3 regions of the Serratia sp. EC4 genome follow, and region 3 is predicted to be linked to each of the others. Evidence: predicted binding sites of a transcription regulator. Region 3 holds the regulator's gene; each other region holds the start of a gene.

The links. The regulator PhoB, encoded in region 3, activates phosphate uptake and scavenging genes when phosphate is short. The targets are predictions, from matches to a motif close to CTGTCATAAAACTGNCNNAT.
Positions count from the first base shown of each region.
Region 1: the regulator PhoB is predicted to act here: its motif matches at 6,985-7,004, upstream of pitA (inorganic phosphate transporter PitA).
Region 2: the regulator PhoB is predicted to act here: its motif matches at 5,643-5,662, upstream of phoA (alkaline phosphatase).

Region 1 covers NZ_JBNIDE010000007.1:58,617-68,326, forward strand. The annotation lists gene ACP39K_RS18385 (autoinducer 2 ABC transporter substrate-binding protein) at 1-271, opposite strand, end outside; gene gdhA (NADP-specific glutamate dehydrogenase) at 600-1,943, opposite strand; gene uspA (universal stress protein UspA) at 2,143-2,580, opposite strand; gene ACP39K_RS18400 (LysR family transcriptional regulator) at 2,848-3,756, opposite strand; gene ACP39K_RS18405 (SDR family oxidoreductase) at 3,861-4,634, opposite strand; gene uspB (universal stress protein UspB) at 5,068-5,403, shown strand; gene pitA (inorganic phosphate transporter PitA) at 5,477-6,979, opposite strand; gene ACP39K_RS18420 (BaiN/RdsA family NAD(P)/FAD-dependent oxidoreductase) at 7,280-8,479, shown strand; gene ACP39K_RS18425 (hypothetical protein) at 8,483-8,722, opposite strand; gene ACP39K_RS18430 (VOC family protein) at 8,842-9,258, opposite strand; gene ACP39K_RS18435 (SRPBCC family protein) at 9,385-9,710, opposite strand, start outside.
Region 2 covers NZ_JBNIDE010000002.1:618,959-628,668, forward strand. The annotation lists gene ACP39K_RS09700 (fimbria/pilus outer membrane usher protein) at 1-309, shown strand, start outside; gene ACP39K_RS09705 (fimbrial protein) at 321-1,361, shown strand; gene ACP39K_RS09710 (helix-turn-helix domain-containing protein) at 1,437-1,895, opposite strand; gene mqo (malate dehydrogenase (quinone)) at 2,101-3,681, opposite strand; gene phoA (alkaline phosphatase) at 4,143-5,570, opposite strand; gene ACP39K_RS09725 (glutathione S-transferase N-terminal domain-containing protein) at 5,703-6,410, opposite strand; gene ACP39K_RS09730 (ArsR/SmtB family transcription factor) at 6,485-7,168, opposite strand; gene ACP39K_RS09735 (antibiotic biosynthesis monooxygenase family protein) at 7,344-7,691, shown strand; gene ACP39K_RS09740 (isochorismatase family protein) at 7,723-8,454, opposite strand; gene ACP39K_RS09745 (LysR family transcriptional regulator) at 8,587-9,483, shown strand.
Region 3 covers NZ_JBNIDE010000002.1:99,032-108,741, forward strand. The annotation lists gene licT (BglG family transcription antiterminator LicT) at 1-243, opposite strand, end outside; gene sbcC (exonuclease subunit SbcC) at 475-3,726, opposite strand; gene sbcD (exonuclease subunit SbcD) at 3,723-4,955, opposite strand; gene phoB (phosphate response regulator transcription factor PhoB) at 5,171-5,860, shown strand; gene phoR (phosphate regulon sensor histidine kinase PhoR) at 5,885-7,201, shown strand; gene ACP39K_RS07145 (PstS family phosphate ABC transporter substrate-binding protein) at 7,216-8,178, shown strand; gene brnQ (branched-chain amino acid transport system II carrier protein) at 8,665-9,710, shown strand, end outside.

The sequences.
Region 1 (9,710 bases), on a different contig from region 3:
CGATGATGGCGTTGACGTTCTTGGCGATCAGATCCTCAATCACCTTGACCTGCGCGGCCGGATCCGGCGTAGAAGGGCCGGTCTGGTAAGCGTTGACGTCGAGCTTTTTCGCCGCTTCGTTGACGCCCACTTCCATGCGGTTGAACCACGGAATGCCGGTCACTTTGGCGACCACGGCAATCTCATATTTATCAGCGGCGAACACAGGTGTTGTCGATAACATGCACGCAGAAACCACACATGCATTTAATAATGCGAGGTTAAATTTCATTAGCTGTACCTTTTTTATCTGTAGGGGTGGCGGTTTTTCCACCGCTGCAGATTACAAAGGAATGGAAGAGGGGGCGTAGCCGAAGTTAACGAAATGTGATCTGCGCACATTTAAGTAAAATATTGACGTATTTAATGTTAAATAAATGTTTAATTATTTGACGGTGGTAAATTTACTACCAACTAAACGGCTGCGAATAACTTTTTATTAACTTTTAATTAACGTATGTGCATCATTTTGATGGCTTGGACGCGGAAAAAAATGCCGGCGAAGGAGCCGGCATTGAAGCATTTAATCGATGTGTGAACAAGATCACCTTTGCGCCCGATTACAGCACGCCCTGCGCCAGCATCGCCTCCGCAACCTTAACGAAACCGGCGATATTCGCGCCGTGTACATAGTGGGTTTGCTTGCCCTCGCCGCCGTATTCCACGCAGGCATGGTGAATATCCGCCATGATATGTTGTAAACGTACATCCACTTTTTCCGCCCGCCAGCCGATGCGCGCGGCGTTTTGCGCCATCTCCAGCCCCGACGTGGCCACGCCGCCGGCGTTGGCCGCCTTACCGGGCGCGAACAACACCCCGGCGTCAAGGAAGGCGTCGGTGGCCTGGATGGTGGTCGGCATGTTGGCGCCTTCCGCCACCGCTTTCACCCCATTGCGGATCAGCGTCTGCGCCGCCTCGAGATCCAGCTCGTTCTGGGTGGCGCACGGCAGGGCGATATCCACCGGCACGCTCCACGGCTGCTGGCCCGCCAGATAGGTCAGGCCGCGTTCGCGGGCGTAGTCCGCCACCCGGCCGTAACGCTGGTTCTTGATCTCCGCCAGGTGCGCCAGCTTCTCGGTGGTGAAGCCGTCTTCGTCCACCAGGGTGCCGCCGGAATCCGACACGGTGATCACGCGCGCGTCCAGCTCCAGCGCTTTCTCGATGGTGTACTGCGCCACGTTGCCGGAGCCGGATACCGCCACCCGCATGCCCTCAAAGCCCAGGCCGTGGCGCTGCAGCATGGCGTCGGTGAAGTACACCAGGCCATAGCCGGTCGCCTCGGGGCGGATCAGGCTGCCGCCGAAGGAGAGACCCTTGCCGGTAAACACGCAGGCGGTGTTGTTGGACAGTTTTTTCATCATGCCGGCCATAAAGCCGACTTCGCGGCCGCCGACGCCGATGTCCCCGGCCGGCACGTCGGTGTCCGGGCCCAGATGGCGATACAGCTCGGTCATCAGCGCCTGGCAGAAGCGCATGATCTCCCCCTGGCTTTTGCCTTTGGGATCGAAATCGGAGCCGCCTTTGCCGCCGCCCATCGGCAGGGTGGTCAGCGCATTCTTGAAGGTCTGCTCAAAGCCGAGGAATTTCAGGATCGACAGGTTCACCGACGGGTGGAAGCGCATGCCGCCCTTGTAGGGGCCGATGGCCGAGTTGAACTGCACGCGGAAGGCGCGGTTGACCTGCACCTGGCCGCGATCGTCCACCCAACTGACGCGGAACTGAATGATGCGCTCGGGCTCCACCAGGCGCTCCAGCAGCGCCTGTTCGCGATAGCGCGGATTGCGTTCGATAAACGGCCACAGCGAGGTGAACACTTCGCGCACCGCCTGCAGATATTCAGGCTGGTGGGGGTTATGGCGTTGTAACGAGGACAGGAAAGACTCTACCGATATGGCATATTCCATGGATAACTCCTTTTCGCATTAAATTTCCCCCGCTATTTCTTATAGATTTGGGTGTAGGCGATGCTCGGGGGAGGATGTTGTGTCTTTAGCGACTATATCATCGGAGGGCGGTTGATTATCAAGCGATTAATCGGCGTGGCGGCATGAAAAACGCCCGCAGGGCGCGGGCGTTGGTCAGTTAAGTTAGCAGGCGCTTACTTTATTCGTCTTCTTCATCGCGCAGCGGCACGATCAGCATATCGATGTGCACGGTATTGATCAGCTGGCGCGCGGAAGACATCAGCTTGCTCCAGAAGTCCTGATGGTGGCCGCACAGCACCAGGTCCATATCGTATTTCTTGATGGCGTCCACCAGCACCTGCGCCAGATCGCCGCTGCCGCTCAGGGTCTCGGTGATCGGGTAGCCGGCGTTTTGCGACAGCTCGGTCAGCGCCTGATGGGTTTCTTCAGAGATGCGTTTTTGCATGTCGCCGAGATTGACGTCGATCAGGCCGGTATAGAGGTCGGAATAGTTGACATCGACGTGGATCAGAGAAACTTTGGCGTTATACGGCCGCGCCATAGAGACGGCTTTTTCTACCAGGATCTTGCTTTCCGGGGATAGGTCCACCGCGATCAATATGTGTTTGTAAGCCATAAGAATACTCCTTCCATAAACATGCCGATTAAAAAGGGTTAGCAGGCGTTCCGTGTACCCGCCTGGCGCTGTTGGTTCCATAGTATCATTTGGATAACGCAATGATATGTTGGGGCGATCACACTGCGCCGCATCGGAAATCTCTGCGCACGATACCTTTCGTTGTACACCCGCGCGGCGTAAAAGCCTATGGGTTATGCGGGTTTTAACGGTCTGACCGCTTGAATTATAAGCGTTATTAAACAAAGTATAGCGCTAAATGTGCAATCAGCGCTCCAGATGCGGCTGCAGCAGGCTTTCAAACCACTCATGAAACACCGCCAGACGCCTTGAGCGCTGGCGGCGATGGGGGTAGATCAGGGCGATCGGCATGGAGGCGGCGCGGTAACCGGGCAGAACTTCCACCAGTTCACCGGCGTCGAGCAGGTGTTGTACGTCGTAGCGCGGGATTTGCATCAGCCCCAGCCCCGCGCGGCAGCAGGCGATATAGCTTTCGGCGTTGTTGACCACCACCCGGCTGGGCAGTTCGAGCCGTTGCGTATGGCCGTCGCCGGTCAGGTATTCCCAGGGGGATTCGCGGCCGGTTCTGGGCGAGGCGTAGCCGATGCTCCAGTGCCCCTCGACGAGATCGTCGGGGTGGAGCGGATGACCGAATTCGCTCAGGTAGGCGGGGCTGGCGCAGTTGATCAGCGCGATATGGCCGAGCGGGCGCATCACCAGGCTGCTGTCGTGCAGATCGCCGACGCGCACCGCGCAGTCGACCCCTTCCTGCACCAGATCGATGGCGCGATCGGCGGAGCCGAGCGCCAGCTGCAGGTGAGGATGGCGCCGCAGCAAGCCGGGCAGCGCCGGAGCGATCAGCCGGCGGGCGATGCGGCTCGGCACGTCGACGCTGAGCCGCCCGGAGGCCTGCCGCTGGCTGGCCTGAAATGACTGATCGATGTCTTCCACTTCGGCCAGCAGCGGGCGCAGCCGCTCGAGCAACTGTTCGCCGTCGGCGGTCAGCCGCACTTGCCGCGTGGTGCGGTGCAGCAGCCGTACGCCCAGTTGCGTTTCCAATTGCTGCACGGCGGCGGACACCGAGGCGCGCGGCACCTCCAGCGCATGGGCCGCCCGGATAAAGCTGCCCATTTCCGCCACCTGTACGAATACGCGGTATTGATTGAATCTGTCCATCTCGCTGACCTGCTGTTCCTTGGCGCCGTTTCTGACAGTAGAGTGTAGCCGCATGGCGCGGTTGCGCGCGAGCAGGTGCGGGGGCCTCTCCGCCCCCGTCGAACTTACTTGGTGGTGTAGCCGCCGTTGATCAGGATGGTTTGGCCGGTTATCCACCAGCCGTCGCTGACCAGATGGCGGATGAACGGCACCACGTCTTCGATATCGGTCAGGCCGGTTTTGCTGAACGGCGACAGCGCCGCCGCCGTCTTGTGGTAGGCCACGGCGTCCGCGCCTTCAGCCGGGTAGAAGAACGGGGTATCCATCGGGCCGGGGCCGACTGCCGTCACGGAGATGCCACGTTCGCCGAACTCCTTGGCGGCGGCGCGGGTGAAGTGCTCCACCGGCGCTTTGGTGCCGGCGTAAGCGGCGTAGAACGGCGTGAAGGCGCCGAGCAGCGAGGTGACCAGCGTGCAGATTTTACCGTTGTCGTTAAGGTGCTTGCCCGCCTCTTTCAGGAAGAAGAACGCGGTTTTGGCGTTGACCGCGGTCATTTCGTCGTACTCGGCTTCGCTGATGTCGATCATCGGCTTTTTCAACACTTTGCCGACGGTATTGATGGCGATATCCGGCTTGCCGACGGCGGCGACCGCGTCGGCGAACAGCTTCTCGACCGCGCCCGCGGTGGTGAGATCGGCCTGCAGCGCGACACCTTGCGCCCCGGCGGCCTGAATGGCGGCGACGGTTTTTTCCGCCTCGGCTTTGGAAGCGGCGCTGTTGTAGTGGATCACCACCGCTTTGGCGCCTTGTTCAGCCAAATCGCGCGCGATCAGCCCGCCGAGATTCTTGGCGCCGCCGGCGATGAGGACGGTTTTTCCCTTGATTGAATGGTTTGCCATAACAGTTTCCTTGGATGAACGTAACGGAAACCTGAGTCTAGCCAGCGTGGGGGGAAAGATCAGCGGCGCGGCGCGGGATAGACTATCCAGAAAAGCGACATAATCGAAACGGATGGTTATCGCTTATAACGCCCCGGCAGGTGACTTTTCGGTACAGGACGGTAAATTTTATCCACTGCTCAGGCCAGTTTGCGTTCCATTAACCTACAATGATGGATATGGGCTTCACCATTTCTCCTCTGAGTAGAACCATGCCGTGCAAATCTCTCTGTGCGGCGCGGCAACGTCTTTGGAGGCGGTGGGTTATGGGCGTGGCTCGTGCAGGCAAAAAAAGGGGATGAGAGCGGTAAGCTCCAGCAGAGTATCGGGTAATGAGGTAGGGCGGTTGGACCCGGCGGATGGCCGCGGATAACAACGCCTTGAGGGGGTAATCATGATCAGTACCGTCGCGCTGTTTTGGGCCTTATGTGTGGTGTGTGTGGTAAACATGGTGCGGTATTACTCTTCTCTGCGCGCGTTGCTGGTGGTATTGCGCGGCTGTGACCCGTTGCTGTACCAATACGTCGACGGCGGCGGCTTCTTCACCGCCCACGGGCAACCCAGCAAGCAACTGAGGCTGGTGCGCTATATCTTCGCGCAGCGCTATGTCGAACACCACGATCCGGAGTTTATTCGCCGCTGTGAGCGGGTGCGCGGGCAGTTTATGCTGACCTCGGCCCTGTGCGGCCTGGTGGTCATCAGCCTGATAGCGCTGATGATCTGGTATTAATGCCTTCCTGTTTCCCTTGATGCAGGCAAAAAAAAGGCGGCCCTGCGGCCGCCTTTCTCGTGGTGCTTATCGCTTAGATCAGCTTCAACGCAACCCAATACAGCGCACCGGAAAGCAGAATCGAGATTGGCAGGGTCAGTACCCAGGCCAACAGGATATTCTTCACGGTTTTGCTCTGCACGCCGCCGCCGTCCACAATCATCGTCCCGGCAACCGCCGAAGAGAGGACGTGGGTGGTGGAGACCGGCATGCCGGTATAACTCGCCACGCCGATCGACAGCGCCGCGGTCATCTGGGCCGATACGCCCTGGGCGTAGGTCATGCCTTTCTTGCCGATCTTCTCGCCGATGGTGGTGGCCACGCGTTTCCAGCCCACCATGGTACCGAGCGACAGCGCCAGCGCGACGGCGACGATGATCCACATCGGCGCGTACTCGACGGTCTGCAGCAGATCCTGACGCAGGTTCTTCAGGAAGCGCTGGTCGGCGGATGAGGTTTCCGGCAGCTTGGCGACTTTATCCGCCGTGTCGGTCACGCACATCAGCAGGCGGCGCAGGTGGCTGCGCTGGTCAACCGTCAGCTGATCGTAGCTTTGCAGGTTGGTCAGCATGCCCTGAGCCAGTTCGATGGCCGGCATGGCGCGCGAACTGTCGCAGTGGAACTCGGCAGGCTTGCCAGACGCAGCTTCGTCATCCGGGCTTGGCACCAGCGGCGTCAGCGACACCGCATGCGACAGCGCGTCGCCGTGCTGCTGGTAATATTGCTGCAGGTGGGTCACGGCGTCACGCGTACGGGTGATGTCATAACCGGTTGCATTCATATTGACCACGAAGCCGGCCGGCGCAACGCCGATCAGCACCAGCATGATAAGGCCGATGCCTTTCTGGCCGTCGTTGGCGCCGTGCGAGAAGCTGACGCCAATCGCCGACAGGATCAGCGCGATACGGGTCCAGAACGGCGGCTTGCGTTTGCCGTCGACCTTTTCACGTTCCGCAGGAGTCATGTGGATACGCTGGCGTTTCTTGGTGCCACTCCAATAGCGGCGCAAGGCGAACACCATCACTCCCGCCACCATCATGCCGACCAGCGGCGAGAACAGCAGAGAAAGGAAAATGCCAATCATTTTCGGGACGTTAAGCGCATCCACCACCGAAGTGTGGGTCATCAGGGCGTTGGTTAAACCGACACCGATGATTGCGCCTATCAGCGTATGGGAACTGGACGCCGGCAGACCGAAATACCAGGTGCCGAGGTTCCAGATGATTGCCGCCAACAGCATGGAGAAGACCATGGCTAATCCGTGTGCTGAACTGACGTTCAACAACAGATCGGTAGGCAGCAAGTGGACGATGGCGTAAGCAACACTCAAACCGCCGAGCATTACGCCAAGAAAGTTGAACAAACCTGCCATCACGACCGCAAGTTGCGAGCGCATGGCGCGGGTATAAATAACTGTAGCGACCGCATTGGCCGTATCATGAAAACCGTTGATGGCTTCATAAAACAACACGAACAACAATGCGAGAATTAACATCAGGCCGGTATGGAAATCCAGGCCAGCGAACAAATGCAGCATAAGCGTTACGCCAGTTTGTGGACATGAACGCCGCGCATTATCAGTGACAACCGGGGCCGGGGAAAAGGAAAATATGACGTTTTTTTGATTTGGACATGACGAAACGATGACGCGCCTATAACAAAAATATTGAATATCAACGCGTTATTCTCCTCTGACCTCTGTAATATTTTCTTACTGTGGCGTTGGCGGCGCCGGGGCTTTACAATCTGCCGCCGTGAATTTGGCGGTGACCGGCGGCGAAACGGCGTAATATGGCGCTCTTTTGTCGCGATTGTGGTTTTGATAAGTGAGGCTCAGGTGGAACAGTTTGATGTCGTAGTGATTGGGGCGGGCGCCGCCGGCATGTTTTGCGCCGCGCAGGCGGGGCAACTCGGTTGCCGCGTGTTGCTGCTCGACAACGGCAAAAAACCAGGCCGCAAGATCCTGATGTCCGGCGGCGGGCGCTGCAACTTTACCAACATGTACGCCGAACCGGCGGCCTATCTGTCGAACAACCCGCACTTCTGCAAGTCGGCGCTGGCGCGCTACACCCAGTGGGACTTCATCGATCTGATCAACCGCTACGGCATCGCCTACCATGAAAAAACGCTGGGGCAGCTGTTCTGCGACGATTCGGCGCAGCAGGTGGTGGATCTGCTGGTCAAAGAGTGCGAGCTGGGCCAGGTGACGATGCGCCTGCGCAGCGAAGTGTTGGGCGTGGAGAAAACCGAGAGCGGCTACCAGCTGGCGCTCAATGGTGAAAAAGTAAGTGCTCGCTCACTTGTGGTGGCCAGCGGCGGATTATCCATGCCGGGGTTGGGCGCGTCGCCGTTCGGTTACAAACTGGCGGAGCAGTTCGGCCTCAGGGTGTTGCCGACGCGCGCCGGGCTGGTGCCTTTTACCCTGCATAAGCCGCTGCTGGAGCATGTGCAGACGCTGTCCGGCGTGTCGGTGCCGGCGGTGATCACCGCCGAGAACGGCGTCAGCTTCCGTGAAAGCATCCTGTTCACCCATCGCGGTCTCTCCGGCCCGGCGGTATTGCAGCTGTCCAGCTACTGGCAACCGGGTGAGTATGTGAGCGTTAACTTACTTCCTGAGCTGGATTTGGCGGGCTTCCTGGATAACCAACGCCAAGAGCACCCGAACCAAAGCCTGAAAAACACCCTGGCGCTGCATTTGCCGAAGCGATTGGTGGAGTGTTTGCAGACCCTGGGACAATTGCCGGAGGCGACGCTGAAGCAGCTGAATGCGCCGCAACAGGCGGCGTTGGTGGATCTGTTGCAGAACTGGCGCGTGCAGCCGAACGGCACCGAAGGCTACCGCACGGCGGAAGTGACGCTCGGCGGCGTTGACACCAACGAACTTTCTTCCAAGACGATGGAAGCCCACAAGGCGCCAGGGCTCTATTTCATCGGCGAAGTGGTGGACGTGACCGGGTGGCTGGGCGGCTACAACTTCCAGTGGGCCTGGAGTTCGGCCTGGGCCTGCGCCCAGGCGCTGGCGGCGCAGGGGCGTTAGCGTTCAGCGGTGACGGGTCAGGCCGATGTTATTGGCATAAAACGCAGATACAACCCAGCGAGCGCCATAAAGCATTAGCAGGTCGGTTGTCGAAAGCGCTTGCGGATCGCCGAGACCCCATTCATTAGACTTGTGAACCATTTCTAACGCCATGTCCGGTGTCAGCAGTAGCCGAGAGGGAATGATGTTCGGCAAGACAGCGAATACCAGGACAAAAATCACCGAGGCGATCGGTTTTCTCATACGGGGCCGCGCCTCTCATCGCCAATATAGGCTAGCCGCTTATTGTTGGTGCCAATACCTACCCGTAGCGTTCAAACAGATGGAGCCGATAAGGCTCTATTATCTATGGCCCATTAGTCTCATCCCGCCGGCCCCTTCAATTCCACGCGATTGCCGTCCGGATCGCTGAAATAAATAGACGGGCCGTCGCCTTCAGCGCCATAGCGCGATTCGGCGGGATCCACGCCGATCCCCTGCGCTCGCAGATAGGCCAGCAGCTCGTCCTCGTTGAAAGGATCGATGCGCAGGCAGACGTGATCGACATTTTGCCGGTGATGATCGGGCGCCGCGCCGCCTTTTTTCCCCAACACGCCGTTAATATCCACCAGATCGATCATGGCCGCTCCGGCGCGCAGGTGCATCAGCCCCAAATCCGGCCGCTGTTTGGCGATATCACAGCCGACGATCTGGGTATAAAAATGCAGGCTTTTCTGCATATCGCGCACGCGCAGCACCACATGGTCGATAGTCTTCAGGCTGAAAGGGCGCACGGCCATCTCCTCAAACGGAAGTCTCCTTTACAGCATAAGCGGCGCTGGCGGATTTATCCTGCTCCAGAGCTAAAGACAAAAAAACGGCCAATGGCTTTCACCATCGGCCGCGAGCGCTTGAGCATACCGGCGTTAGCGCGGGAAGTTGCCGCTCAGCGCATCCAGGCCGCCCTGGTAGATGCCGCTGAACAGGGCGACGGCCTCGTCGTCGCTGATGTTGACCGGCGTGAAGCTGCCCGACCATTCCACGCGCGCCACGTTGGCGTCGTCGGTGGCGTGCACTGACAGGGTGGACAGGTAATTCACCACCGGGAACGGCGCCTGCATGATGGAGTAGCTGTAGCTGCGTTGACGGTTGTCGAACGCTTCCAGCCGCTCGATGACGGTGCCGCCGTCGGCGGTGGTTAAGGTACGCACGCGGCCGCCTTCCGAAATGACGCTTTTCGGGATGAACGGCA
Region 2 (9,710 bases), 520 kb from region 3:
TACGGCGCAATCACCCGCGTGAAGTTTGAAACGCACACGGGCCAAAGCCTGTTGGTACACAGCAAGATGGCCGACGGCAGCGTACCGCCGATTGGCGCCAACGTCTTCAGTGCGGACGGCAAGAACAACGGTACTGTCGGTACCAACGGCGATATTTATATTTCAGGGGCTTCCGCAGGGGATCGCCTGCTGGTGAAATGGGGCAACGACGCGGGCGAAAGCTGCTCACTGGTGGTGCCGGAATTGAAAGCGGCGACCGAACAGCTGATGGGTTATCAGGAACTTTCGCTGACCTGCGGAAAACCGTAAAAGGAAAGGATATGTCTTCTTTGTTAAAGCACAAGAATCTCGGGTTGGCGGCTGGGCTGCTGGTCACGCTGGGCGCGTTTTCGCAGAGCAGCTATGCGCTGTCGTGTAAGCAGAACGGCAGCATTCGCCAGGATATCGTGCTGGATAAAGCCATCAAGGTGTCGACCGCCAATACCGCGCCGGGCGCGTTGCTGTGGCGTTCGCAGACCTTTACCTCGACCTTCCAATGTACGGATGACTGGAACAACCCGAAAGGGGAAAATGCTTACCTGTACTGGGATCCGCAGTCCCGGATGAGTCAGATCCATAATTCGATCGAAGTGGGTGTCACTTATCAGGGGATCGATGTCAAACCGACTAAAGGCGCACGTCAGGACGTCGGTCCCGGCACGGAATGCCGCCGTTCGGGCAGCCGTTGTTTGTCTCCGGCCAGATCGCTGACGGTAACCGTGTCTTACGCCATCTATATTAAAGCAACCGGCAAGGCGCCGCCGGCCGGCGGCAAGATCAACGACAACAACTCGTACTCGGTATTCCAGGTTGATGGCGTCGGCGGCTTGAACGGCACGCCGAACAGCAACTTTAACGCCTACATTTCCGGGCTGGGCAACATTCAGTTTATTTCCTGCAACCCGAAAATCACCGTGGTGGCCAACAACGGTTCGACGGTGAACTTCGGCACTATCCCGCGTCAGAATGCGGTGGTGGGCAAAATCGAGAAACAGGTGCCGTTCTCGGTGGCCGCCAATATGTCCGATCCGACGACCGGACAGGACTGCCAGGGGGAGACGCTGCAGGCCAGCTTCAGCAGCACTTATCCGCTGCAGGATAACAGCGTGATCCTGCCGACCAGCGACAGCGGCTTCGGTATTTTGATCTCGCAGGCGGCGACGCCAAATACGCCGATCATGATGAACAGCCCGGTCGATCTGGGCCTGGTCAACGGCACCATCGTTGAAAAGAACTTTATGGCCAGCCTGAAATGGTTGAGCACCAACCCGAAAGTGGGGCCGTTCAGCGCATCGGCGAATATTGACGTCACCTTCAAATAATTCGGTGCCTGGTCAATAAAGAAAGGGTTCAGTTCTCGCGAACTGAACCCTTTTTTGTGCCTTATACCGCGCTGATTAACGCAGCCCCATCCAGCTGGTGCAAACGCCTTCCGGCGGTTTGCCGGCGTACCAACGGGGCAGCGTAGGGGCATCATGGCGCGGTTCGGCCTGCATTTCTATCGGCTGCGCCGGCCATTCTGCGACGTCCCAGCGGGTGGTGCGGCGATACACTGCTGGGGTTTTGCCGAACTGTTTCTTGAAGGCGCGCGAGAACGAAGGCTGAGAGTCGAAATGGTATTGCAGGGCGATATCCAGGATCGGGCGTGGGGTGGAGCGCAGCGCCTGCGCCGCCTGCGACAGGCGCCGCTCGCGGATATAACTGCCGAGCGCGTGGCCGGTGGTGCTGCGGAACATGCGCTGCAGGTGCCATTTGGAGTAGCCCGACTTGGCGGCGACGTTATCCAGCAGCAGCGGCTGATCCAGATGAGTTTCAATCCAGTCTAGTAAATCGTGAATGATATTGACGCGATCCATGGTTTTAGTTCTCCCGCAAAAACGACATTCAGGTCACAGTGACTTAGCTTAATTATCCAAGTATATTCTTTGATAATAGGCGTGAGTGCGCCGTTACGCAAGGGTAAACCGGGGGTAAAAAGGTGGCCAAAAATGCTCTTTGAATGGCAGGGGGATAAAAGAAAGGCCGCATAAAGCGGCCTTTTCAGTAGGAAGTGACGGAAAATCAGTTAGTTTCTGGTTTCACTTCAATGTAGTTCAGACCCAGTACGCTGCTGGTGTAACCGCGGATCTTGTTGGTCATCTCGATATCGCCGTTCAGCTTGTGGCCGTAGGACGGGATGATCTCTTTCAGCTTGCTCTGCCATTCCGGCGTCGCCACTTTGTCTTTGAACACGGTTTCCATCAGGTGCAGCATGATTGGCGCAGCGGTGGAAGCGCCCGGCGAAGCGCCCAGCAGAGCGGCGATGCTGCCGTCTTCAGAGCTGACGACTTCGGTGCCGAACTGCAGCACGCCGCCTTTATCCGCGTCTTTCTTGATGATCTGCACGCGCTGGCCTGCGGTCCACAGCTTCCAGTCTGCCTGCTTGGCGTCTGGGAAGTACTCTTTCAGCGCGGCGAAGCGATCGTCGTCGTTCATCATCAGCTGGCCGACCAGGTATTTCACCAGATCGAAGTTATCCAGACCGACGTGGGTCATCGGCATCAGGTTCGAGGTGCTCAGCGAGTGCATCAGATCGAACAGCGAACCGTTCTTCAGGAACTTGCTGGAGAAGGTGGCGAACGGCCCGAACAGCAGCACGCGCTTGCCGTCCAGCATGCGGGTATCCAGGTGCGGCACGGACATCGGCGGCGAACCTACGCTGGCCAGGCCATACACTTTGGCCAGGTGCTGGTTGGCGATCGCCGGGTTGGTGGTGACCAGGAACTGGCCGCCGACCGGGAAGCCGCCGTAGCCGTCGGCTTCAGGGATGCCGGATTTCTGCAGCAGGGTCAGGGACGCGCCGCCTGCGCCGATGAACACGAACTTGGCGTTAACGGTGGTTTCTTTGCCGTCGCGGTTCAGATCGGCAACGGTCACGCTCCAGGTCTGATCGGCGTTGCGCTTGATGTCGCGCACTTCGTGGCTCAGGTTCAGCTTGAACTTGTCGCTGGCGCTCAGCGCGTCAACCAGCTGGTGGGTGATCACGCCGAAGTTAACGTCGGTACCCAGCGGCATGCGGGTCGCGGCGATTTTCTGCGCCGGATCGCGGCCGTTCATCACCAGTGGCGCCCACTGTTTGATTTGCGCAGGATCTTCGGAGTATTCCATGCCGCGGAACAGGGTGCTGTGCTGCAGCGCCGCGTAGCGTTTACGCAGGAAGTTGACGTTGTCGTCGCCCCACACGAAGCTCATGTGCGGCACGCTGTTAATAAAGGATTTCGGATCTTTCAGGACATTGTTTTTCACCTGATAAGACCAGAACTGACGGGAGATTTCGAAAGACTCGTTGACCTTCACCGCCTTGCTGATGTCGATGGTGCCATCGGCTTTTTCCGGCGTGTAGTTCATTTCGCTGAAGGCGGAGTGGCCGGTACCGGCGTTGTTCCAGCCGTTGGAGCTCTCTTCCGCCACGCCGTTCATGCGCTCATACATGTCGATGGTCCAGGTCGGCTCCAGCTCATGCAGATAGGTACCCAAGGTGGCGCTCATGATGCCGCCGCCGATCAACACCACGTCGACGGTTTTATTCTTCTCTTCAGCCGCCGCCTGCTGCGTAACGCCAAACAGGCTGAGACTGAAAATCAGGACGAGTAATTTTCTCATTGAATTAAATCTCTTGTGTGTAAATTCTACTCATTGCAGGTGAAAGAATTTAGCGGGAGTTACCCTGGAAAATAATGAAGCCGACCGCCCGGCGTGAGCCGATAGGCAGCGATAATGCCTTTTTGTTAATAGGGTATTTAACGAAAAGTGAACTATTGCAGGCCGTCCGGGTGCAAATTGATCGGTTCACGTTACTGGCGGGGTATTATTGTTTGCGAGAATGTTAAAAACTACTTTTGTAACTAAAAAAAATGAATATAAGCAAAAATAGGCCGGTTGCTGTCGCAGTAATAAACAAAGAGGGGGGAGAGGCCGTATAACCGCGTTATTTTAGGGGGTTAATTGTCGCGCAATTAAACGTTATTTCGTTATCACACAATAATTGCGGTTAAATTGCAAATACCTATCGGTAACCAATAATAAATGGCCGCCGTTGCGGGCGGCCATCGTGCGGCAGGCGGTTACTGGATGCCCATCGCATCGCGCATGGTGAAGAACAGATCGGTCTGATCGGTCAATCCCACCACGTTGGCGGCGTGCGGGCCGTAGGCCGCGACGCGCAATTGGGTGCCGGTGTGCCCCTGCGATTCTTCTTCCGAGTTGCCGTAGCTGAGGGTCATCGGCGCGCCGTCTTTGGTGGTCAGCAGCTGGGTCAGGCCCGGCGCTTTGGCGCCGGCGGCGACGATCTGGCTGGAGTGCGCATGGTCGGCGGTGACGATCACCAGCGTGTTGCCGTCGGCGCGGGCGAAGGCCAGCGCTTTTTGCACTGCTTCGTCCAGATCGACGGTTTCACCAATCTGCCCGCACGGGTTGGCGGCGTGATCCTGCTTATCGATCGACGCGCCCTCGACCTGCAGGAAGAAGCCATTCGGGTTATCTTTCAACAGCGCGATCGCTTTTTCGGTCATCGCCGCCAGCGTTGGCGTGGCCGCGGTGCGCGCCGGGTTGTTTTCGCAGGTTACCGCCGGCTTGTCGAGGTTGCCGTGATAGCTGGCTTTCGGCCCCAACCAGCGCACCGGCATGTTGCCGTCGGCGAACAGGCCCAGCAGCGGTTTTTGCTGGTTGGCCAACGTAACGGCCTGCAGCTCATCCGCGTTGCTCACCCACTGGTAACCCTGCGCCGCCGCCTGATCTTTCAGCGATTTTCCTTGCCATTCGCCGCTTTTCGCCAGCTGGTTAAAGGACTTCGCACCGCCGCCCAGCGTGACGTCGGCACGGGTTTTCAGCAGCTGCTCGGTAATGGAGCCGCGGCCGCCGTTTTCCAGTGCGTTAGCGGCGCATTTCTCGCTGGTTTCCTCCGGGCCGTAGCATTTGCGCGAGGTGACGTGCGACACCAGCGCCGCCGGCGTAGCGTCTTGCAACTCGGCGGTGGAGACGTTGCCGGTGGCCTTGCCGGCCGCCTTGGCGATCTCCAGCAGCGTCGGCTGATCTTTACCGTTCACGTCCACGCCGAGCGCGCCGTTATAGGTTTTCACCCCGGTGGTCCAGGCGGTGGCGGAGGCGGCGGAGTCGGTCACGTAATCCGGCTTGCGGGTTTTCTTGTCCAGCGAGTAGTGGGTGTATTGCCCGGTCAGCGGCAGGGCGTCGATGCCCTTGAAGTAACCGCCTGCGCCTTCAGCGTAGTTGCGCGCGGCGGTGATCTCGGAATCCCCCATGCCGTCGCCGATCAGCAGTATCACGTTTTTCGCCGTTTTGTCCGACAGCGACGCCTTCAACGCGGCGGTCTGATCGCCGGCCAGACGACGGGCTCCGCCCTGTTCGGCGAGGTTGCCGCGTGCGGCGCGCTCGGTCAGGCCATCAGCATTGGGCGAGGTTTCCGCCGCGATAGCGGAGGAACAGAGCAGGGCGGACAGCACGGCGCCGGCGAGCAGGGATACAGCAGGTTGCATGGGGTAAGCTCCTTGTCGTAATACAACAATATAAATAACATCAAATTGTTACGTAAGGAGAGTAGAGCAGAGGGATGACAATTTTATGACAGCGAAAGGCGGGATGGCCCGGCGGCCACCCCGTTTGGCGTCTCAGGCCGTGCGCGCCGGAATAGCCAGCCCGCGCTGCACCGCCGGCCGCGCCAGACCGCGCTCCAACCACTGTGCGACACGCGGGAAACTGTCGAACTCCACCAGTTCGCGCGCCTCATAGAAGCCGATCAGGTTGCGCACCCAGCCCAGCAGCGAGATATCGGCGATGGTGTACTCCGCGCCCATGATCCAGTCGCGGCCCTCCAGGCGCGTTTCCAGCACGCCGAGCAGGCGTTTCGATTCGTTTTTGTAGCGCTCCAGCGGCCGCTTGTCTTCATATTCGCGCCCGGCGAATTTATGGAAGAAACCGAGCTGGCCGAACATCGGGCCGACGGCGGCCATCTGGAAGAACACCCACTGAATGGTTTCGTAACGCTGCGCCGGATCCTGCGGCAGGAAACGGCCGCTCTTTTCCGCCAGGTAGAGCAGAATGGCGCCGGATTCGAACAGCGGCAGCGGCCAGCCGCCGGGGCCGTCGGGATCGATGATCGCCGGGATCTTGCCGTTCGGGTTCAGCGCCAGGAATTCCGGCGTCCAGGTCTCGTTGTTGCCGATGTCGATCAGGTGCGCTTCATAAGGCAGGCCGATCTCTTCCAGCATGATGGACACTTTGACGCCGTTCGGCGTCGGCAGAGAGTAGAGCTGCAGCCGTTCCGGATGTTGAGCCGGCCAGCGTTTGACGATCGGGAATTGGGTGGAATCGAGCATGGAAACTCCTCGGGTTGGCGGGGTCGCTTAAGCGTACCCCTAGAGTATTGCAGTAAAACTACCCTGTCGCCGGGTTACACCGTGAGGTCAAAATGTGCGGCCAGCGCTTTTTTACCGGCGGGGGTCAGCTGCAGCTCACGGCTGTCGAGCCGGCGAAGGATCCAGCCGCGTTGGATAAAGACGGCCAACAGCGCGGCGCCCAGCGCGCCGCCGAGGTGAGATCGGCGTTCGCTCCAGTCCAGGCACCCGCAGGCGAAGCGGCGGCGGGTGGGGGCGGGCGAGCAATCGACGCCCAGCCGCCTCAGCGCGGCCTGACCGGCGTCGCTTAACCGGTAGTCTTCTTCGCCGGTCAGCCAGTTCAGCGCATGCAGCCGATCGTGCAGCTTCACCGCCACCTCGCCCGCCATATGGTCGTAGCAGGTGCGGGCATACTGCAGCGAGGTAGGCGTGCTGCTCTTCACCGATGGGCGCGGCACGCCCGCCAGCGCCATCAGGCCTTCCAGCGCTGCGGCCACCGGTTGCCCGGCCAGCCGGAAATAGCGGTAGCGCCCCTGTTTGACGCAGGCAATCAGCCGCTGCTCCAGCAGTTTCGCCAGGTGTGCGCTGGCGGTAGACGGGGCGACCTCGACCGCCGCGCTGAGCTCGGTGGCGGTGTAGGCGCGCCCGTCCATCAACAGGCACAGCATGCGCGCTCGGGTGCGGTCAGCGATGGCGGCGCTCAGCGCCGCTAAACGATCTTCTATCTCGATGTTATGCATACTTCGAGGTTAGACGAAGTATGACTGCTCGTCCATCGCTAACCTGTGGTTATCGCACTCTGGTGCTGTGTGTCTGCGTTCGCTGGATATTGATGAGCGGGCGTTGAAATCGGTGCAGTGGCGCCGTTCGTTCAATGCGCGTGTGCCGGAATTTTACCGTTGAGAGGAGACGAGGATGATCGCCGTGATTTTTGAACTGCAGGCCGCCGACGGGCAGCGGGAGACCTACCTGGAGTTGGCGGCGGCGCTGAAGCCGCTGCTGGCGCAGATCGACGGATTCATTTCCATCGAGCGCTTTCAAAGCCTGGCCGATCCCGAGCGCCTGTTGTCGCTCTCCTTCTGGCGCGACGAGGCGGCGGTGCAGCAGTGGCGCAATCTCGAACAGCACCGGGCGGCGCAGGCGGGCGGCCGTGGCGAGGTGCTGGCGCAGTACCGGCTGCGGGTGGCGGAGGTGGTGCGGGACTACGGGCTGGAGAGCCGCGACCAGGCGCCGCAGGATAGCCGTTGCTATCACCGCACCTGAAAAAAGCCCGCCTGCGGCGGGCTTTCGTCCGCTATTTCGCTTCGCTGCCCACCTTCATCGCCCCGGCGTAACTGGCGCCCATCCCCCAGGCGGCGCCGTGGTCGCGGGCGATCTGCAATACGCCCCCCGCCGTGGCCTTGTGGCCCCAGTCCTGCTGCCATTCCAGCATCAACGCCACCCAGTTGATAGGGGTGGCGCCTGCTTGTACCAGGCGCTGCATGGCGTTGTTTTGACTATCTGGCGTAATGTCGCCGGTGACGTCCGACAATATGTAGACCTCATACCCCTCGCCCAGAGCGGACAGCGCCGGCAGCATCACGCAGCTGGCGGTCCACAGCCCGCCGATGATGATTTTCTTGCGGCCGGATTGTTTGATCAGATCCACCACGCGCCGATCCTGCCAGACGTTGATGGCGGTGCGATCGTACACCTGCAGGTCCGGGCGTGCCTGCGTCACCTGCTGGAATACCGGCCCGGCGAAGCTTTTGGCGTTGGCCGAGGCCAGAATGGTCGGCACGTTGAACACCTTGGCGGCCTTGGCGATGCCGGCGGCGTTATTCACCAGATTGGTTTGATCGATAGAGGAAATGGTCATGCCGAACATGTCCTGCAGATCGACCAGCAGCAACAGGCTGTTGTCGGCGGTCAGCGGTTGCACATAACCCGCCTGGCGGCTATCGGCGGCGGGGGATTGCGCCAGCGCGGCGACGGGGGCGGTGGCGGCGCTCAGGCCGAGCATCAGGGCGAACAGGGTCTTTTTCATTATTAACTCCATGATTATCAGTAGATTAAATTCACTTCCCACTCAGGGAAGCGGTTGGATAAAGTCTACTGAGGTTGTCGGGGTTAATAATCTGTGTTTTATTGAATTTATAATTAACTATCAGGACATAATATGGACGTGCTACTGACGATGCGCGCCTTTCGCCGCGTGGTTGAGCGCAACAGTTTCTATAAGGCGGCGGAGGATCTGGCGATCACGCCGGCGGCGTTGAGCAAGCAGATTAAGCAGTTGGAAAGTCGGTTGGGGACGCTGTTGCTGGTGCGCACCACCCGCAGCATGAGCCTGACCGAAGCCGGGCAGCTCTATTACCAGGAAGCCTGCCGGTTGCTTGGCGAGTTCGACGCGCTGGAGCAGACGGTTGCCGCCAGCGCGCAGCAGGTCTCCGGCACGCTGCGGGTCAATGCGCCGCTCTCGTTCGGCCTGACGGTGCTGTCGCCGCTGCTGCCGCCGTTTATGCAACGTTACCCGCAGCTGCAGGTGGAACTGACGCTGGACGACAGGGTATTGGACGTGGTGGCGGCCGGTTTCGATATTTCCTTGCGCATTCGCCGCCGACTGCCGGATTCTTCCCTCAGCGCCCGGGCGCTGGGTGACGTGCATCAGCGAATTTGCGCCGCGCCCGGCTATTTGGCGCAGCACGGCGTGCCGCAAACGCCCAATGAATTGCAGCGCCACAGCTGTCTGGCCTATTCCCTGGCGGAAAAGCCGGGGCAGTGGCAGTTCACCGCCGGCGAGGAGAGCCTGAGCGTGACGTTCACTCCCCGGCTGATCGCCAACAACAGCCTGATGCTGCGGGATATGCTGATGGCGGGACTGGGCATCGGTTCGCTGCCGTCGTTTGTGGCGGATTCCGAGATCGCCGCTGGCAGACTGGTACGGCTGTTCCCTGAACAGATTGCCGACGTGCATCAGGTTTTCGCGGTTTACCCGACGCGCCGGCATGTGCAGCAGAAAGTGAGTTTATTCACCGAGTTTGTGCGAGAACAGGGATTGATGACGGCGAATTGACAACGGCGTACGGTTGTCATATTCATTAGCTATGAAAAAATCCTACCGCCCATTCGCGCAAATTATTATCACCCTTCTCCAAAGGGTGGGATAGCGCGTGTGCCGCCAATAAAAAACCCGCCGGCAGGCGGGTTTTTTTTATCCCCTTCCGGCAACGACCGGAGAACGGCATGCAAACCTACCCTGCAGTTTTACACCTGATGTGCGGCAAGGCCGGCGCAGGGAAA
Region 3 (9,710 bases):
GGCGAGGGTGATGATCCTGTCGGCGGTGGTGACGCAGGCCAATGGGATCTCTGCGAGCAGCTCTTTATAGCGCTCGGCGATTTCACCGCCGTTATGGGTGAACACCTTTTCGATCAGGCTTTCGTCCAGCGTATCGCCGGGCTTCTTTTTAAAGCCGATTCCTTTTCCCATTACCACCGTCTCTTCCTGACGGTCGTCCAGCGTAATCACCACGTTATTATTGAGTATTTTAGCGATTTTCATGGTTTTTCCCGGTGTTTCAGCATCCTGAAAACGAAAAAACCTGACGCCCGGAAGCGATCCCGGGCGTCAGGTTTTGCCTGTATTTTATGTTTCTGTCCTGCGGCCTGAGCGGCGAAGGGGATACAGTAACAATCCTGTTATGCCTGCATAATAACCCGTGCTTGCCGCGGCTCAACGCTTTTCACTGCGGAGTGCCGCCGCGGTCACACTTCTGCGCCGCGCGCGGCGGGATCATTCCAGCCTGAAGTGCGCCTCCAACCGGCTGACGCCGAGCCCGTTGACCTTTTTCACTTTGATCTGCACCGGAATACGCTCTTTCATCGCCTCGACGTGACTGATCACGCCAATGGTTTTGCCGGAGGCGTTCAGACTGTCCAGCGCGTCCAGCGCGGTATCGAGGGTTTCGGCATCCAGCGTGCCGAAACCTTCGTCGAGGAACAGCGAGTCGATGCTGGTTTTGTGGCTGACCAAATCGGACAACGCCAGCGCCAGCGCCAGGCTGACCAGGAAGCTCTCGCCGCCGGACAGGGTGCGGGTATCGCGCAGCGCGTCGGCCTGCCAGGTGTCCACCACCTGCAGCTCCAGCGCGTCGCTGGTCTTGCGCTGCAGCAGGTAGCGCCCGTGCAGCCGGCCGAGTTGAAGGTTGGCCAGATACACCAGATGATCGAGCGTCAGCCCCTGAGCGAAGCGGCGGAATTTGTCGCCCTCTTTTGAGCCGATCAGCTGGTTGAGGCAGCTCCAGTCGTCGTAGTCTTGCTGGCTGCGGGCGATCTGCTCGAACAGCGCCTGTTGATTGAGACGGCGTTCGGCGTCGCTTTCCAGCTGGTTGCGCAGTTCGCCCTGGCGCAGCTGCAGCGCCTTCAACTGCTGTGCCAGTTCGGCCAGCGATTGGGTGAGCGCATCGAGATCCGCGTTGGCTTCATCCACCCCTTCAGGGCGGTTTTGCCGGTGCTGCTCCAGCGTTTGCGTCGCCTGCGTCAGCAGGGCGGCGGCCTCCACCTGCCGCTGTTGCAGCTGTTCTTTGCGCTGTTGCAATTCGCGGCGCAGGACATCGTCCAGCAGCGCGGCGGTGAAGGCGGTTTCATCGGCGAATTCGCTGTCGGCCAGCGCCTGCTGCCACTGCTGCTGCGCCTGCTGCAGCCGCTCCTGCATCTGAGTGTGTTGATGTTGCAGCCCGGCCTGCTGGCCGGCCAGGCGTTCGCGCAGTTCCTGCGCCTTTTGCCACTGCTCGGCGGCCTGAACGCTGGCCTGTTCGCAGGCGGTTTGTTTGGCGCGCAGCTGTTCGCGCACCTCGGCGACCTGCTGTTCGCCGAACAGCGCCAGCCGCTGCGCGCGTCGTTCGGCAAGGGTCTTCTCGCCTTCTTGCCAGCGTTGATGCAGCTCTTGCTGCTGTTGCTGGCTGTCGGCGTGGGCTTTCTGCAGCAGCGTAAAGCGTTCTTCGAGCAACGCCAGCTGTTGCTGCGTCTGCTGCTGCTGCGTTTGCAGAGCGATGAGCGCATCCTTCGCCTGCTGTACCGCCTGCGCCGCCTGTTCATGCTGTTGCAGCGCGTGTTGCCCGCGCCGTTCTTCGTCGTCGCAGCCGTTCAGCCAGGCGCTGAGTTGCTCGCCATCCGCCAGCGTAAAGTCGAACGCCAACGGCGCGCTGAGCTGCTGCCACTGTTGCTGTTGGCCGGCCAGCTGTTGTTCATCCTGCGCGATGGTTTGCTGCTGACGCTGCAATTGCTGTTGCAGGTTGTCGTAACGGGCTCGCAGCTCGACGCCTTGTTTTTGCAATGCTTCGGTCTGGGCTTTCATTTGCTCCAGACGTTGCGCGGTTTCTGACAGTTTTACCTCTTGGTATTGTTCTACCGCCGGGTGCTCGCATGAGCCGCACAGCGGGCAGGGGGCGCCGGGTTGCAAACGGGCGCGCTCGGCCTCCAGACCCACGATCCGTTGTTCCAGCGCATAGGTTTTTTCAACATCGGCCTGGTGGGCTTTCTGCTGCTTAAATTGCTGACGGATGAGTTCTAGCTGTGGCTCCAACTGGGTCAGTTCATGTTGACCGATGTTTAGCTCTTGCCGCTGCTGTTCCAGCCGTTTAACGATTTGCTGCGACAAAGAAGATAGAGTAAACAGCTGCTGGCGCGTTGGGCGCAGATCCGCCAGGGCGCTCAGGCGCTGGCGCAGCGGGGCCAGCGGCGTTTGCGCCTCCAGCGCCTGTTGCTGTTGCTGTTGAGCGGCCAGCGCTTCGGTCAGCGCATTCAACTGCTGCTGAAACTGTGCGGCCTGCGTCGTCAGCTGGCTGCGCTGAGTGGTGAGCTGCTCCAGCGCGGTCTGCTGCTGGGCGCATTGCTGCGCGGCGGCATCGCCGGCCTGTCGCCGCTCGGCCTGTGTCGACTGCAGTTGGGCTATTTGATGGTCGAGCGGGGCCACCTGGTCATCGATCAACTGTTGCTGTTGCCGCATATGCTCGGCATGGGCTTGCTGCGCCAGACGGTTTTTTTCCACCGCCTGCTGCAGCGGCGCCAGCTGCGCCGAGTGCTGTTCCTGTTGTTGCGTCAGCTGGGCTGCCTGCTGTTGTATCGTCTGCAGTTCGGCGCGGCAACGGTCGCGTTCGCCGCGCAGCGGCCGCAATTTCTCGGCCGGCTCGCTGCGCGCCAGCCGCTGCAGCTGCGGGGCGGCCTCCGCCTGCTCGCGCTGGGCGGTGTCCAGCCGCAATTGCCCCTCGCTTTGCTGTTGCCGGAGGCGTTGCCATTGCTGCAGCCAGCTCAGCGCCTGTTGCTGCCGCTGGGTTTGCTCGCCGAGGGCGATTTCCTGCGCGCTCAGCGCCGTCAGCTGTTCGGTCAGAGACTGGCGCTGCTCGTCGTTCAGCAGTTCGATGCCGCTGGCGCGTTGATGCAACGCATCCAGGTCGGTTTTGGCCTGCTTGTGCGACTCGAACACCTGTTCGGACAACCGCCCGTAGATTTCGGTGCCGGTCAGCTCTTCCAGCAGTTCGGCGCGATCGTTGGCGTCGGCGTTGAGGAACGCGGCGAACTGCCCCTGAGACAGCATCATCGATTTGGTGAAGCGGCCAAAGTCCAGCCCGGTGATGGCGGCGGTAAGCTCCAGCTTGTCGCGCACCTTGTCCGCCAGGATCTTGCCGTCCTCGCGGCGCGCCAGTTCGACCTTCGGCGCCTGCAGATTGCCGTCCGGCGCGTTTTTGGCGCGGCGCTGGCTCCAGAAGGCGCGATAGCCGACGCCCTTGACCTCGAATTCGACCTCCGCCAGCGATTCGGCGGTGTGGCGGGTCATCAGTTCATTCTGGCTCGGCGTGACGTTGAGGCGCGGCGTTTGGTGGTACAGCGCCAGGCAGATGGCGTCCAGCAGGGTGGTTTTGCCCGCGCCGGTCGGGCCGGTAATGGCGAACAGGCCGTTGCTGGCGAACGGCTCGGCGGTGAAGTCAATTTTCCATTCGCCCTGCAGCGAGTTGAGGTTTTTTAACCGCAGGCTGAGGATCTTCATGGGTTGTTCTCCTCGGCGTTCTGCTGCACCGCCTCGACCACCTGGCGGAACAGTTGGTGCATCCGCCGTTGGCGCGCTTCGGGCATGTCGGCCTCCTGTGTCAGACGCCGTTCGAACACCTCGTTGACGCTCAGCTCGTTCAGCGTTTCTTTATCCTGCTGCGCGATCGCCTGGCGGCGCTGCTCTTTACTGCGCCGCAGCAGCACCACTTCCACCGGCAGCTCATCCGCCATCAGCTGGATGCGGCGCTGGATGTCGCTGAGGTAGTCCTGCGTCGCCACTTCGATATCCAGCCACACCGGCAGCTCGCCGGCATAGTCGGCAAATTGCCGCAGCTGCCGTTCGATCTCGGCCAGATCGCCTTTGATCAGTTGCATGGGCTGAAACTGCGGGATCGTTAACGCGTCTACCCGCTGCAAAGCGCCGTCGGCGAAATCGACCAGGAAGACGCTTTTGGCTTTGCCCAGCTCATCGAAACTGAGCGGGATCGGTGAGCCGCTATAGCGAATATGCTCCGATTTGGCGACGTTCTGCGCGCGGTGAATGTGGCCGAGCGCGATATAGTCGGCGGGCGGGAAGGCCTGCGCCGGGAAGGCGTCGAGGGTGCCGATATAGATGTCGCGCACCGAGTCGGAGGTGGTGACGCCGACGGTGGTCAGGTGGCCGGTGGCGACGATCGGCAGCGGTAGGCCCAGCTGGTCGCGGCGCTCGCAGGCCGCCTGATACAGCGCTTGGTAATGTTCGGCGATGGCTTCCTGCAGCGCCTGCTGTTTCTGCGCGCCGGATTCGCCGGCGCGGCTGGTGAGCAGGTCGCGCGGCCGCAGGAACGGGATGGCGCACAGCACCGCGCCCGGCTGGCCGTCGCGTTGGTTAAGCACCACGATCTGCTGTTCCGGGGCGCCCTGCGCGCTGGCGATCACCGTGGTGTTCAGGCAGGAGAGCAGTTCACGCGATTCGTTCAGCGTTGCGACCGAATCGTGGTTGCCGCCCAGCACCACCAACTGGCAGCCGGTGCGCTGCAGTTCCACCACGAAGCGGTTGTACAGCTCGCGGGCATAGCTGGGCGGCGAGCCGGTATCGAACAGATCCCCGGCGACGATCAGCGCATCCACCTGCTGCTGTTCGATCTGTTCGATCAGCCAGTTCAGAAAAGCCTGGTGCTCGGCGGCGCGGCTTTTGGTGAAAAAGTACTGGCCAAGGTGCCAGTCAGAGGTGTGGATCAGGCGCATGACACTCCCGGATGTGAAGATAATGGCGATGATTATAAAGGCCGCGGCGGCGGCTGTCCCGGCGCAATGATGATGACAACCGGATGATTTTTCTTTACTGCGGGAAATAATCGCTATGCTTACTGCCTATAACAGCCGGTTTTTTTCATAAAAGTGTCACAAAACTGACGCATAATGGCGCCCGAAAAGTCGCTAACACATTGGCAGGATTGACGATGGCAAGACGCATACTGGTGGTGGAAGACGAAGCGCCGATCCGTGAGATGGTGTGCTTTGTGTTGGAACAGAATGGTTACCAACCGTTGGAAGCCGAGGATTATGACAGCGCCGTGACGCGTCTGTCTGAGCCGTTCCCTGATTTGGTGTTGCTTGACTGGATGTTGCCCGGCGGTTCCGGCATTCAGTTTATCAAACATATGAAGCGCGAAGCGCTGACCCGCGATATCCCGGTGATGATGCTGACCGCGCGCGGCGAAGAAGAAGACCGGGTGCGCGGCCTGGAAGTGGGGGCGGATGATTACATCACCAAGCCGTTCTCGCCCAAGGAGCTGGTGGCGCGCATCAAAGCGGTCATGCGCCGCATTTCGCCGATGGCGGTGGAAGAAGTGATTGAAATGCAAGGGCTGAGTCTGGATCCGTCCTCCCATCGCGTAATGGCGAACGATCAGGCGCTGGACATGGGGCCGACAGAGTTCAAGCTGCTGCACTTCTTTATGACCCACCCGGAGCGGGTTTATAGCCGCGAGCAGTTGCTTAATCACGTCTGGGGCACTAACGTTTATGTGGAAGACCGTACCGTTGACGTGCATATCCGTCGGCTCCGCAAGGCGTTAGAAACCAGTGGGCATGATAAAATGGTTCAAACCGTTCGGGGCACCGGCTACCGGTTCTCAACGCGCTACTGATCGCGCCGCGCTGGAGAATATGCCGTGTTAGAACGTCTGTCGTGGAAGAGGCTGGCTCTGGAGCTGGCTCTTTTCTGTCTGCCCGCCTTACTGCTGGGGCTGATTTTCGGTTATCTGCCCTGGTTCCTGCTGGCCTCCGCGCTGGCTGCGCTGGTATGGAATTTCTACAACCAGCTCAAACTCTCCCATTGGCTGTGGATCGACCGCAGCATGACGCCGCCGCCCGGCCGCTGGAGCTGGGAGCCGCTGTTCTATGGCCTGTATCAGATGCAGCAGCGCAACCGCCGCCGCCGGCGCGAGCTGGCGCTGCTGATCAAGCGCTTTCGCAGCGGGGCCGAATCGCTGCCTGACGCGGTGGTGATGACCACCGTCGAAGGCAATATCTTCTGGTGCAACGGGCTGGCGCAGCATCTGCTCGGCTTTCGCTGGCCGGAAGACAATGGCCAGCACATCCTTAACCTGCTGCGTTATCCGGAATTCAGCCACTATCTGCAACAGCAGGAGTTTTCGCGCCCGCTGACGCTGCAGCTGAACAACGAACACTACGTCGAATTCCGCGTGATGCCGTATTCTGAAGGGCAACTGCTGATGGTGGCGCGCGACGTCACCCAGATGCGCCAGTTGGAGGGCGCGCGGCGCAACTTCTTCGCCAACGTCAGTCATGAACTGCGCACGCCGCTGACGGTGCTGCAGGGCTATCTGGAGATGATGGGCGACGAAGAGCAGGATGGCTCGCTGCGCAGCAAGGCGCTTAGCACCATGCAAGAGCAGACCCGCCGGATGGACGGGCTGGTCAAGCAGCTGCTGACGCTGTCGCGCATCGAGGCGGCGCCCAATGTCGACATGAACGAGCGGGTGGATATTCCGCTGATGCTGCGGGTGTTGCAGCGCGAGGCGCAATCGCTGAGCGGCGGCAATCACGAGATCACCTTCCGGGTGAACGAACAGCTCAACGTGTTCGGCAATGAAGATCAGTTGCGCAGCGCGGTGTCTAACCTGGTGTACAACGCGGTCAACCACACGCCGAAGGGCACCCATATCGAAGTCAGCTGGCAGCAGACGGCGCACGGCGCGCAATTCCAGGTCAGCGACAACGGGCCGGGCATCGCCGCCGAGCATCTGCCGCGCCTGACAGAGCGTTTTTATCGCGTCGACAAGGCCCGTTCGCGCCAGACCGGCGGCAGCGGGCTGGGGCTGGCGATCGTCAAGCACGCGCTCAGCCATCACGACGCGCGGCTGGAGATCCTCAGCGAACCGGGGATCGGCACCCGCTTTATCTTTACCTTGCCCAATCGGTTGATTGTTCCCGCCGCTTTATCAGAGAATGCGGTGAAAAATTAACGCGAGACACCGGTATGACCCGAATTACCCGAGGGCTGTTGCTTTGCCTGGCGCTGCTGGCCGGACGCGGCGCGCTGGCGCAGCCTGACGGCATGTTGGCGGGCAACCTGTCCAGCGTCGGCTCCGACACGCTGGCGAATTTGATGGCGCTGTGGGCGCAGGATTTCAGCCAGCATTATCCCAACGTCAACCTGCAGATCCAGGCCGCCGGTTCGTCGACCGCGCCGACCGCGTTGGCGGCGGGCGCCGCGCAGCTGGGCCCGATGAGCCGGCCGATGAAGGCGGCCGAGGTTTCGGCGTTCGAACACCGTTACGGTTATGCGCCGCTGGCGGTGCCGGTAGCGGTGGATGCGCTGGTGGTGTTGGTGCATCAGGACAATCCGCTGCGCGGCCTTAACCTGCAGCAGCTCGATCGCATTTTCTCCGCCACCCGGCGCTGCGGTGAAAGCCAGCCGCTGACGCGCTGGGGCGAGCTGGGGCTGCGCGGCGACTGGGCGACACGCTCGCTGCAACGCTTCGGCCGCAACTCGGCGTCCGGCACCTACGGCTATTTCAAACTGCGCGCGCTGTGCGGCGGCGATTTCATGCCGCGCGTCAATGAGCTGCCTGGTTCGGCTTCGGTGGTGCAGGCGGTGGCCGGTTCGCTCAACGGCATCGGCTACGCCAGCATCGGTTTTCGCGCCAGCGGCGTGCGGCTGCTGCCGCTGGCGGAGTCGGGAGAAGACTATGTCGCGCCTACCGCCGCCAACGTGCGCAACGATCGCTACCCGCTGTCGCGCTATCTGTATATCTACATCAACAAAGCCCCCAATCAACCGCTGGAGCCGCTGACCGCCGCGTTCCTCGATCGCGTGCTGTCGACACCAGGGCAAAGCCTGGTCAACCACGACGGCTATCTGCCGCTGCCGCCGGCCGCCCTGCAGAAGACTCGTCAGGCGCTCGGGTTGCCACCGCTCGCGCCGGCCACGGCGCAATAAGCGACAAAAATCGGCGTAATTTTCGCCTTTTTTCACGGCAAAACGGAGCTTATACCACGCGAAAACCGGGCATTTATTGGCGTTTTCGCGCGGTAAAGCGATATATGCTTCACGTTTCGTGAATTCATTGTTCAAAAATGATACAAATCATGTAGTGTATATTTATTGATAGCCAATATGATCGACTGGTGGCTAAAGTTTATATGGTCGATAGCTCTGCTTTTCGCCGTGCGTCTTGCCTTGAAGCGCTATAAACGTTTACCTTAGCCTTCGTTGTCGGATTAAACCTCCATTTTTATAACTCCTAAAATTTTGCCCATCTTCATGAGCGGCCACTTTCGAATAGGGACATAAACGCCGGATCGACTGCGTTTAGGGTGCTTATTAGGCGCTGCGACGATCGGGCATGCCGGCAACCGGGTGGGGCGTTTCGCCACCACGCTATCGGACAATTTTTTTTCATTTGAACAGGCAACACGACATCGTATGAGTCATCGTTTAACGTCAAAAGATATCCTGGCACTGGGCTTCATGACCTTTGCCTTATTCGTTGGGGCCGGGAACATCATCTTCCCGCCGATGGTCGGCTTGCAGTCCGGTGAACACGTCTGGATCGCTGCGCTGGGCTTCCTGCTCACCGCCGTGGGCCTGCCGGTCATCACCGTCATCGCGCTGGCGCGCGTCGGCGGCGGCATCGACGCCCTCAGTTCGCCGATCGGCCGCGGCGCCGGCCTGCTGCTGGCGACCGTCTGCTACCTGGCCGTCGGCCCGCTGTTCGCCACGCCGCGCACCGCCACCGTGTCCTTTGAGGTGGGCATCGCCCCGCTGACCGGCGACGGCGCCATGCCGCTGTTCATCTACAGTCTGGTGTACTTCGCGCTGGTGATCGGCATCTCCCTGTATCCGGGCCGTCTGCTCGATACCGTCGGCCACGTGCTGGCGCCGCTGAAGATCGTCGCGCTGGCCGTACTGGGCATCGCCGCGCTGCTGTGGCCTGCCGGCGCGCCTATCCCGGCGACGGCGGCTTATCAGAGCGTGCCTTTCTCCTCCGGCTTCGTTAACGGCTATCTGACCATGGATACGCTGGGCGCGCTGGTATTCGGCATCGTTATCGTCAACGCGGCGCGCTCGCGCGGCGTGAAAGACGCCGGTCTGTTGACCCGTTACACCATTCTGGCCGGTTTGATCGCCGGCGTGGGCCTGACGCTGGTTTATCTGAGCCTGTTCAAGCTGGGCTCCGGCAGCGGCGCGCTGGTGCCTGACGCCACCAACGGCGCGGTGATCCTGCACGCTTACGTTCAGAACACCTTCGGCGGCCTCGGCAGCTTCTTCCTGGCGGCGCTGATCTTCATCGCCTGCATGGTGACCGCGGTGGGCCTGACCTGCGCCTGCGCCGAGTTCTTCGCGCAATACCTGCCGTTCTCTTACAAGACGCTGGTGTTTATCCTGGGCCTGTTCTCGATGGTGGTGTCCAACCTCGGCCTGAGCCACCTGATCCAGATCTCCATTCCGGTGCTGACCGCGATTTATCC